DNA from 2 places in the Nesterenkonia rhizosphaerae genome. Region 1 is predicted to be linked to the other one. Evidence: predicted binding sites of a transcription regulator. Region 1 holds the regulator's gene; the other holds the start of a gene.
The links. The regulator HspR, encoded in region 1, represses chaperone genes until heat shock. The targets are predictions, from matches to a motif close to AAGTTGAGTCNNNNNGACTCAACTT.

Region 1 (5,765 bases):
CTCAGGGCGGTGCCGAGGCAGCCGGTGAGGGTGCACCCGCCGGTGACGCCCCGGCCCAGGACGAGGACATTGTCGACGCAGAGGTTGTCGACGAGGACGAGGACGAGAACAAGTAGTCACGGCGGTTACCGTCTGACCCGCTTCTCGAAGACCAGCAGGATGCGCCCGCTCCATTTAGGGGCGGGCGCATCCTCAGACCGAAGGGAGGGCCTTAGCTCATGGCAGAGGACAAGTACAACCCGGAGAAATCCCCCGAGGATGGCATCCCCGATCCGACCCCGGCACGGGATGACAAAGCTACCGGCGAGGCCACCGCCGAAGACCGTGAAGCCGCAGGCACCGATCCTGCTGCAGACCCGCTGGCAGAAGCCGAGCGGATACTGGCAGATGCCCCCGAGGAGTCCATCGAGGTCCAGCAGGCCCACGCGGCTCCGGCTGGAGAAGAAGGCGATCTCCACGAGCCGCTGCCGGGTGAGGATCCTGAACTGAGCGAAGAGCCTGAGCTGCGCGAGGTGCCTCTTGATGAAGCGATCGGCGGCGGTGAAACCGAACCGGAGTCACGTATCGAGGCTGCCGAGGAGGAGCTCGCTGCCCAGGGTTACGACCGGGAAGCGGAGCTGGAGAACGATCTGCGCCGAGTGCAGGCCGAATACGTCAACTACCGGCGCCGCGTGGAGCGTGACCGGGCCTTGGAGAAGGACCGCACCAAGGGTCAGCTGATCGCCGAACTGATGCCGGTACTCGATGACATCGCCGCTGCCCGTCAGGCCGGTGACCTCGAGGATGGTCCCTTCGCGCATATTGCTGCCCGACTGGAATCTGCGCTGACCGCGCAGGGTCTGGAAACCGTGGGTGCGGTGGGTCAGGCCTTTGATCCCACTGAGCATGAGGCCATCATGCAGCAGCCCCATGACGAGGTGGAGGCGGACCACATCGCCGTCGTCGTCCGTTCGGGCTACCGCTACGGCGACCGCCTGCTGCGTGCAGCACAGGTGATCGTCTCCAGCGGAGCTCAGCAGTAAGTAGAAGGGAGGCGGGAGACGCTATGGCTTCACAGGACTGGGTAGAGAAGGACTTCTACGCGATTCTCGGCGTCTCCAAGGAGGCCACCGCCGAGGAGATCAAGAAGTCCTACCGCAAATTGGCGCGTCAGTACCACCCGGATAAGAACCCGGGTGACGAGGCGGCCGAACAGCGCTTCAAGGACATCTCCGAGGCACATTCGGTGCTCTCCGATCCCGAACAGCGTCAGCAGTATGACGCGATCCGTGCCATGGGCTCGGGCGCCCGCTTCTCCGCGGGTGCCCCGGGCTCTGGCACCGCCGGATTCGAGGATATCTTTGGCGGCCTCTTCGGAGATCGTTTCTCAGGGGCACCTGGCACCGGTGGCGGCCGTTTCGGCGGGGGGCCGGATTTCTCGGATCTCTTCGGCGGCGTAGGAGACCGATTCGGTTCCCGTTTCGGCGGCTCGCCCAAGGGCGCTGACCGTACCGCCAAAACGACGATCTCCTTCAAAGGCGCCGTTCGCGGCACCACGGTGGGGCTGCGCGAGGCCAATGGCAATGTCATTGACGTGCGCATCCCCCCGGGTATTAAAGAAGGACAGAAGGTCCGCGTGAAGGGCAAGGGCCAGCAGGGTCCCGGTGGCACCGGTGATCTGCTCGTGGAGGTCTCCATCCAGTCGCACCCGTTCTTTGAGCGCGACGGAGACAATATCCGCATCCACTTGCCGGTGACCTTCGATGAAGCCGCCCTCGGAGCCACTGTGGAAGTTCCTACTGTGCACGGCGAGAAAGTCCGCATCAAAGTGCCCGCGGGAACCAGCTCTGGGCGAGTGCTGCGGTTGAAGGGCCACGGGATCCGCCGCAAGAACAGTCAGGGTGACATGCTGGTCGTCGTCGACGTTCATGTACCCAAGGAGCTCAATGATGATGCTCTGGCCGCGGTGAAGGCCTATGCGGAGGCCACCGCAGGCACCGGCCCTCGGGAAGATTTAGAGACCAAGGCTGCGTTGTAAAGGACAAGTCGGCTAGGCCCAGTGGTCTTCCAGTCCCATTGCCGGGAGGCACCTGGGGCTGAAGACAGCAAGCACAGGAGGTGAACGATGGTCATGCGGTACACGGTGCGAGCGAATATCGCAGAGTTCGCGGAGGATCCGCGAATGGTCGATGCGGAGAACCGCCACGCCCCCCTGTTCGTCATCTCCGTGGCAGCAGAGCTAGCCGATATGCACCCTCAGACGCTGCGTCAGTACGACCGAATGGGCTTGGTGACTCCTCGTCGCCAGGGCGGCAAGCACCGGCGTTACTCTCCCTATGACATTGAGCAGCTGCGACAGATTCAGCAGCTCTCGCAGGAGGGCGTCTCCCTGGAGGGAATCCGACGCATCTTGCAGTTGCAGAACCGCGTGGATGAACTGGAGGACACGGTCGGTCAGTTGCGTCAGCAGCTGCGCCAGGCACAGCGCAATCCTGGGCAGGCCAGGATCTTCGCGGTTGGCCCCCACGGCGATGTGGTCAGTCTCAGCCGCGGACAGCGGCCCCGGCCTGCCACCAGAGAGATTGTCCTCTGGCAGGACCGGTAGCCGCTGTCCCTAGACGATGCTCTAGCGAATCGGCACTCCCGGGCCCAGTGGCAAACCGATGGCGTACCAAAGCATGAAGAACAGGAACCAGGACACCAGCAGCGCCACTGAAATGGGCAGCGTCAGCGAGAGCAGGGTTCCCACACCGGCTTTCGGGTAATAACGCTGGAGATATCCCAGCGCCAGGGCGAAGTACGGACTCATGGGGGAGATGATGTTGGTAGGGGAATCTCCCATCCGGTAGAGCATCTGAGTGACCTCGGGGCTGACCCCAATCAGCATGAGCATCGGGACCAACACCGGTGCCATCAGCGTGTACTGGGCTGAGCCTGAGGTGATGAAGAAGTTGAACAGCGCCACCAGCAGGACCACTCCGCCGAAGAGCACAAAGACTGGCAGATCCCAGCGTTCCAGGGTTTCTGCTCCGTTGATCGCTAAGACTGTGCCGATATTTGACCAGTTGAAGTAGGCAATGAACTGGGCCGCGGCAAAGAAGATCACCACTACTCCGGAAAGCTCCTTGATGGATCGGGCCATCAGCTCTGGCACATCTCGGGCGCGGGTAATGCTGCCCGCGACGATGCCGTAGGTCAGGCCGACTACGAGGAACGCCAGTGCGATGGGCACAGCAACATCGGTGAGCAAGGGGGATTCAAGGGCCCCTCCCTCGCCGGACAGCGGCGAAGCAGGCAGGAACAACAACGTGAAGTACAGCGCAAGGAAAACTGCCAGTGCCAGTCCGCTCCACAGTAGGGCGCGCACCTCCTGCGCGGAATAGCTCAGCAGCTCCTCCTCGCTGGTCGGCGCTTGTTGCTCCGCGCCCTCGCCAGCGGTGCCTTCGGCGGTTCCGCCAGTAGCGGTCCCGGTCTTGTGCACCGAGTCCTGCGCATCGGCAAGCTGCGCCGGCCGACCTGCAGCGAGTACAGCAGTGGCCGCGCCCCCAGCGGCGTCCTCTTCTTTGCGCATCCGCTCGGTCATCTTCACCAGCAGGAGCTCCGTCACCAGAGTCACCACCGTAGCCAGTACTACCGCGGAGGCAGCAGCGAAGAAGTAGTTGGCGATGGGGGAGACCACGTAGTCTTCCTCGATCAGCTGGGCGGCAGCGGTGGAGATGCCAGCGAACAGTGGATCTGAAGCGGTAATCAGCAATGAGGCGTTATATCCGGCCGATGCCGAGCCGAAGGCAACGATGGCGCCGAGGACTGCCGAACGTCCCACCGCTTTGAACGCCGCAGCCGCTAAGGGAATCAAGATGATGTAGATAGCATCGGAGGCCACAGATCCGGTCACGCCCACCAGAGCCACAGTGAAAGTCAGCCAGCTGCGGGAGACCCTCGAGACCGCTACCCGGATGGCTGCGCTGATCAGCCCGGATCCCTCGGCCACGGCGACCCCGAGCATGACGGTGATGATCAGACCAAGGGGCGGGAAGGACACGAAGTTTTCCACGGCCTCGGAGATCATCCGCTGGAATCCTTCTGGAGTCAGCAGGCTCTGGACATCGACCTGCTCCCCATCAGCGGGATTCTGTGCGCCAACCCCGGCGGCCTCCAGCACGGCGGAAAGGGTAACCACCACCGCAGCGAGAATGACGAAGAGCCAGAAAGGATGCGGCAGCAGATTACCGATCCGCTCGATCCCGCCCAGGAAGCGTACGATGACGCCCCTGCGCTCCGGTTCGTGCTCTGAGGTGGATTCGGGCTCGCGGACGGGGGGACCGTCGTTGCTCGGCATCAAGTGTCCTTTCGCAGGTGCTTTTTAGTATTGACCCCGTCAGTGCAGTGATTCTTTGCGGAGTTTATCCATGTCAGCGTCACGAGGGAACATTTTTCACACGATGTCCCCCACGACCTGAAGAAAACCTCCATACTTGATGAGTGTTCTCCTTGCGTCGCCGTCGTCGTCTGTTCGTAGCTTCCGCTGCCCTCGCCGGGGCGTTGCTCATCACCTCTTGCGGGGAGGATCCTCCCGCTACCGTGGACTCCTTTGCTCAGTCCCTTGCACGGGCGCTCTCCAGCGGTGACTTCTCCCAGGTCAGCTTCGCCTCCGGCTCTGCGGAAACGCTGAGCCAAGCAGCGGAGAACCTGCATGAGCCCTTCGGGGAGCTGACTCCCGAGGTGACGGTGGCGCAGATCGATGTGCTCGAACCGCCGGAGGACTCACCTCGGGCTCCCACCGCTGAGATCACCTATGAACACCGCTGGGACCTCGGCGAGCTGGGCATCAGCGGAGAGGAATGGACCTACACCACAACAGCGGAATTCAGCTATGACGCTGAAGCTGATGTGTGGCACGCAGAAGCTACTGCCGAGACCCTGCTTCCTGACTATGCCGGCCATGAGGGCATCGGGCTGGTCACCACCAGCGCCGAACGCGGTCGCATCATGGACGACAACGGCAGGGCCCTGGTCTATAACCGGGATGTGGTGACTCTCGGGTTGGATAAGACTCAGCTCAGCGAAGCCGAGGACACAGAAGTCGCGTACCGGGATGCAGCGGCGCAGCTGGCGGCCGCAGTGGGGATCAACGAGGAGTCCTACACCGAAAAGGTGATGGCCTACGGCGAGCAGGCTTTTGTTGATGCTATTACCATCCGCCGAGACAGCACCGATATCTCCGTGGCGGATATTGAAGGGATCCCCGGGGCCGTCGCCGTTCCCGGCACCCGGTCCCTAGCGCCCACCCGGGACTTCGCCCCGCTGCTGCTGGGCCGCGTGGACCCGGTGACCGCCGAACATATCGAGAATGACCCCACACTTCAGGTTGGTGACATGGTGGGGACCTCCGGTATTCAGGCCAGCCGCGAAGATCAGCTGCGCGGTGTTCCCGGGATGCGCATTCATAAGGACGGCGAGACCCTCTGGTCAGTTGAGCCGCAGACCGGCCAGGACATCCCTACCACTATGAACCCGCGGCTGCAGGACCTGGCTCAGCAGATCACCGGCGAGCAGGATGTCACCTCCGCGCTGGTGGCAATCCGACCCTCCGACGGCGGGATCCTGGCCGCGGCCAGCCACAGCCCGGAGGAGAATTTCGTGGAAACGGCAACGCAGAGCTCCTTCGCTCCAGGGTCCACCTTCAAGATGGTCTCTGCCCTGGCGATGCTGCGCGATGGGCTGAGCCCTGATTCTCAAGTGGCATGCGCTGCCAGGACAACGGTCCACGGCCAGGTCTTCAGCAA
Region 2 (5,765 bases), 380 kb from region 1:
TCCATTGCCGCGTAGTACATGTGTGGGGAATCGACCGAACGTACGAGATTGACCTTCACGTAGTTCTGCAACACTTTAAAAGTGGCGGTGTTCAATGGATCCGGGTCTGGAATTTCTGGGTTGGCTGCCTCCTCAGCAGAGCGGGCCGGCTCGAAGGACGGGTCAAGCGATAACACCGTCGATGGTTCCGGAAAAATCTGAGTGAGCTGCTGGAGATCAGTCAAAGCGATGGGAGGTTCAGCAGTGCGGAGCGAGACGAATGTCTTCACGTTCGTTTTGAAAACCGGTCGCTGTTGCCAGGGGCCCAGCGACTGATCGACGTGAGCATAAACGCTACCTGGCGTGACGTCTCCGACGAGATTGGCTGCGGCTCCGTTGAGGGCATCGACGAACAAGTCTGTGAAAACCCCGGATCCACCCTGTTCCATGGCGTACTGATTCGCGGTTGACGCAGACAAGATGGTCACACCTTCACGGATGTCTGCCTGCACCGCCCCGACCGTTGTTGTGGCAGCTGCGCCACTGTGGCAACTATCCAAAATGATGACCTTGTTCTTAGCGGGCGATTCATTCGCCATCGTCATCACCTCGACCAAGGAGAGTCCATCATCGCCTGTGCTGACATCGCTGGAACACAAGAACCCTCCAGTGTCCTCCAAGTAACCGTGTCCAGAGAAGTAGAACAGGGCTATTTCTGCGTCGTCTTTAAACAACTCGCGGACTGCGTTCTTCAACGTCAACTTCTCTACGGCATGTCCGGGACCGGTGCTGATCAGCAATCTCGGGCTAGGGAAGTTTAGGGTCCCGTTGGAGTGGCGCTCTAGGGCCCCATACACGCTGTAGGCGTCATTGACGCATCCTCGCAGTGACCCTATGTTGTCGTAATGATCAATCCCGACTATCAGTGCTTTACGCATAGCGTTCAGAGGCTGTCGATGAAATTGCTGATGTTGGCATCGCTCCAGGTGTAGGTGTTCACCCCTGCGATCGAAGACCGGTCGTCGCTATACGCGTAGATTCCTCGAATCGACTTGCCCTCCTCTATCGCACATTGGATCTCCCACTTCTGCCCACTCGAGGTCGCCGAGTTCTTACTGACCAGAACGATCACTCCATCTGAACGCTTGATACGGGTGCGCACCTTGTTCTTCCACTCAGTGTCGTATGCCTCCTTGACCGACATATCGACGAACTCGTAGGGCGCTCTAGGCGAGAGTGACTGACCTTTCAGGAAGTCCCGCTGCCTTTCATCCTCGATTGCAAACGCTACAAATATTACTTTTTTATCTGCCACGAGAGTCCTCTCCTATCAGGAGCCGTCACCCGACGCTGATCGTCGGAGTTAAATGCAGGCTCACGTTAAATATGATTGATGATATGTGTTGTTTTAGAAATATGATAGATATCTGCACGATGTGTCTGCTTCAAATGACCTAAGTGTGATCTGAATCATTGGGGGGGGGTTGTCGTAGGCTTCCTGGCCACTAGTACGACGTTCGGGTCTTCGGTCATCCACCCCTCGATTCTGATGACTGTGCCGCACCACCAGGGACTCACATCGTGCCCGTTCACACTGCGTAGGTGAGATGCGACAGGTGTCTGAGAAATCTGACAAGTGGTGGGCACGAAAGTGAGAATTGATCAACTTGAACGAGAACCTACAGCTGGACAACTTCGCTGTCCCAGGCTGCTCCGGAATAGACCCGTCGAGAAATAAGTTGAGTATGGTTGACTCAAGTTTGTCGGCGTCCGTCACCCCTATCGCTGAATGGGCGTCACTGATTACTGTGTGAACCAGAAAGGGGGCGTGCTAAGCCCATGGATGTGAAGCTGACCACCAAGTCCCAAGAAGCCATCTCAGCAGCCTCAAACAACGCCAGCATCGCCGGTAACCCGCAGATCGAACCGGCCCATATCCTCAAAGCGCTGATGGACCAGCGCGGGTCAGACGGCGTCCGCCTGCTCAAGCAGGTTGGCGCTGATCCGGATCTGGTCTCTGAGCGCGCCTCCGCGGCTATCCAGCAGCTGCCCTCCACTTCCGGCTCCTCCGTAGCGCAGCCGCAGTTCTCCCCGGCTGGTCTCAACATTGTCCGTGCCGCTCAGGCCGAGGCGAGCAAGCTCGGGGACACCTTCATCAACACCGACACCCTGCTGATCGCCGTCGCCGAGGAGAATGGTCCCGCCGGCAAAGCGCTCCAAGAAGCCGGAGCCGACGCCAAAGCGCTGCGCAAGGCCCTGCCGGAAATCCGCAAAGGCCGCACCGTGGACACACCGGACCCGGAGACCACCTCCGAGGCGCTGCAGAAGTACGGCACTGACCTCACTGCCCTGGCCCGCGACGGCAAGCTGGATCCGGTGATCGGCCGTGACTCCGAAATCCGCCGCGTCATCCAGGTCCTCTCCCGGCGCACCAAGAACAACCCCGTCCTTATCGGCGAGCCCGGCGTCGGTAAAACCGCCGTCGTCGAAGGTCTGGCCCAGCGTATTGAGGCCGGTGACGTTCCGGACGCACTGCGGGGGAAGACCTTGATCTCCCTGGATCTGGGGGCCATGGTGGCCGGATCCAAATATCGCGGCGAATTCGAAGAGCGCCTGAAGGCCGTCCTGGACGAGATCAAAGCCGCCGAAGGCCAGATCATCAGCTTCATCGATGAGATCCATACCGTAGTCGGCGCCGGTGGCTCCTCTGACGGCTCCATGGACGCCGGCAATATGCTCAAGCCCATGCTCGCCCGCGGTGAGCTGCGCCTTATCGGTGCCACCACCCTTGATGAGTACCGCGAGAACATCGAGGCCGACGCCGCCCTGGAGCGCCGCTTCCAGCAGGTCTACGTGGGAGAGCCATCAGTGGAGGACACGGTGGCGATCCTGCGCGGGATCAAGGAGAAGTACGAGGCCCACCACGGTGTGGAGATCTCCGACGCCGCACTGGTCTCGGCAGCCACGCTCTCCGATCGCTACATCAGTGGTCGCCAGCTGCCGGATAAGGCCATCGACCTGGTGGACGAGGCTGCCTCCCGGCTGAAGATGGAGATCGACTCCGATCCGGTGGAGATCGACGCGCTGCGCCGTGAAGTGGACCGCCTCAAGGTTGAGGAGCAGTGGCTCACAGCCGAAAAGGACCCCGCCTCCCAGGAGCGCCTGGCCGCCCTGCAGGAAGAGCTGGCCAATAAGGAGGAGCAGCTGCGTGAGCTGCAGGCCCGCTGGCAGCAGGAACGCTCCGCCCACGTCAAGGCCGGCGAGCTGCGTGCCCGCAGGGATGAGCTGAAATCCGCCGCCGAACGCGCCCAGCGCGAAGGCGACCTGGGCGAGGCCTCACGCCTGCTCTACGGGGAACTCCCAGCCCTGGAGAAGGAGCTGATCGCCGCCGAAGAAGCCGAGGCCAACATGGAAACCGGAGACCGCATGGTCCCGGAGAAGGTCGACGCCGACGCCATCGCCGAAGTCATCTCCGCCTGGACCGGGATTCCCGCCGGCCGACTGCTGCAGGGCGAAACCGCCAAGCTGCTGCAGATGGAGGAGCTCATCGGAGCCCGGCTCATCGGCCAGGAGAAGGCCGTATCCGCCGTATCCGACGCCGTGCGCCGGGCACGCACCGGTGTGGCCGATCCCAACCGGCCCACCGGCAGCTTCCTCTTCCTCGGTCCCACCGGCGTGGGCAAGACCGAGCTGGCCAAGGCGCTGGCGGAGTTCCTCTTCGACGACGAGCGCTCCATGGTCCGCCTCGATATGTCCGAATACTCCGAGAAGCACTCGGTGGCCCGGCTGGTGGGCGCCCCTCCGGGGTACGTAGGCTTCGATGAGGGTGGCCAGCTGACCGAAGCCGTGCGCCGTCGCCCCTACTCGGTGATCCTGCTGGATGAGGTGGAGAAGGCCCACCCCGAGGTTTTCGACATCCTTCTGCAGGTCCTCGACGACGGGCGCCTCACCGACGGGCAGGGCCGCACCGTGGACTTCCGCAACGTGGTGCTGATCCTGACCTCCAACCTCGGCTCCCAGTTCATGGTGGACCAAACCCTGGAACAGGAGACGAAGAAGGAGCGGGTGATGAGCGTGGTCAACGCCAGCTTCAAGCCCGAATTCCTCAATCGCCTGGACGACATCGTGATGTTCGATCCGCTCTCTATGGAGCAGTTGACCTCAATTGTGGATCTGCAGATCGCCTCCCTGCAGGAGCGCATGAACTCCCGCAGGCTCACCTTGGAGGTCACCGAAGCTGCCAAGGAATGGTTGGGCTTCACCGGCTACGACCCGGCCTATGGCGCCCGGCCGCTGCGCCGTCTGGTGCAGCGGGAGATCGGTGATCAGCTGGCCCGCGCCCTGCTCGCAGGGGACATCGAGGACGGCGACACCGTAGAGGTGGACCGCGAGGATCTCTCCCTGGAGAGTACCGAGGTCCACGGGCTCACCGTGCGGAAGAAGCAGGTTTAGTCCGACTCCTCCGCAGGTTCTTCTTCACCCTCATCGGAGTCCTCAGTATCGCGAGGCTCCTCCACCACCTCGACGCCAGCCCCCTCATCATCAGGTGAGGGGGTCTCGTCGTCCTCAGGGTCGGGCAGGAAGCTGCCGGTGAGCTGTCCGCCGTCGGCACGGGTCAAGAAGCAGGAGACCATGCGGTCATAATCGCGGCGCCAGGTGGACTCGGTGGGATGCCACAACTGAATCTGCAGCTCGTAGTCGGCACTGTCCACCGCAGCAGAATCCAGCTCCAGCTCGTCATGGCACCACTGATGGGCGGTATCGATGACAGTCTCATCGCCGGGATAGGGGCCGTCACTGATATTGCGCCGCAACAGCACCTGCGCGTCATAGCCGCGGTCGCAGTCTGCAACATCGGCCGGAGTGGTCTCATCCTCGTAATCGCGCAGGCACCAGCCGGTCTCCCAGTCCTCGGAAGGGACTTGGTGGGCGTGCAGACCGTCAAGCCCTGGTTCATCGTTCCAGGCCCAGGGTTCTTCCTCCGCGGCGGGCTCTCTCATCAGGAACCACCACAGCAGCACAATCGTGAGAACCACCACAACTACAGCGGCAATCAGGAACGGAATCGCGTTCAAACGCTTGCCGGTATCCCCGCGTGCAGCCCGCCTCGCCCGGCGGGACAAGGGTTGTTCAGAAGAATCTCTCAGTTCAGATTCGCTCATTGACCGCCTCTGCCCCTCCCAGTCAGCGCGACGCAACAGTGGCTCTCATGTTAACCTAGAAGGCACGAACCACTTCATCCACATAGTCATGCCCGCGATGAGCCCGCCAGCCATCGCGAGAGCTGCACAGAGACGACGTTAAGGGGGTCCCGCTCATGGGGCGTGGCCGTCAGAAGGCGAAAGCGACTAAGCAGGCGCGGGAGATCAAGTACTTCACCCCGAACACCGACCTGACTGCACTGGAGAGGGAACTCGCCCAGGCTCGGGGAGACCGTTCGGATCGCGTTGAAAGCAGCAGCTTCGAGTCCGATGAAAAGTCGGACATCTATTACGAGTACGACGAGGATGATCGCTAGGCCCCACGTGGCCGAAGAAGCAGTCTTCACGGCGCAGGCTGAGAAAGCCCACCGCGCAGCATTGCGCTCAATCGCCAGAATCGTCGAAGACTCCGTGCCCCCGCAGCCCGAGCAGGCTGCGCACGCGGGCATCCTTGCCATGCTCAAAACCGGGGACGTGCTCTGCGTGACCGGAGCCGGTGTCTCCACCGACTCCGGCATCCCCGATTACCGCGGCCCCGAAGGCTCCCTGCACCGGCACCGGCCGATGACCTACCAGGAGTTCAAG

Region 2: the regulator HspR is predicted to act here: its motif matches at 1,716-1,740, upstream of clpB (ATP-dependent chaperone ClpB).

What each region holds. Positions count from the first base shown of each region.
Region 1 is NZ_BAABLW010000007.1:499,965-505,729, forward strand. It holds gene dnaK (molecular chaperone DnaK) at 1-116, shown strand, start outside; gene ABEA23_RS07990 (nucleotide exchange factor GrpE) at 219-1,022, shown strand; gene ABEA23_RS07995 (DnaJ C-terminal domain-containing protein) at 1,046-2,017, shown strand; gene ABEA23_RS08000 (heat shock protein transcriptional repressor HspR) at 2,162-2,584, shown strand; gene ABEA23_RS08005 (AbgT family transporter) at 2,606-4,318, opposite strand; gene ABEA23_RS08010 (penicillin-binding transpeptidase domain-containing protein) at 4,462-5,765, shown strand, end outside.
Region 2 is NZ_BAABLW010000007.1:122,301-128,065, forward strand. It holds gene ABEA23_RS06275 (caspase family protein) at 1-917, opposite strand, end outside; gene ABEA23_RS06280 (TIR domain-containing protein) at 923-1,294, opposite strand; gene clpB (ATP-dependent chaperone ClpB) at 1,819-4,431, shown strand; gene ABEA23_RS06290 (hypothetical protein) at 4,428-5,141, opposite strand; gene ABEA23_RS06295 (DUF3073 domain-containing protein) at 5,297-5,497, shown strand; gene ABEA23_RS06300 (Sir2 family NAD-dependent protein deacetylase) at 5,487-5,765, shown strand, end outside.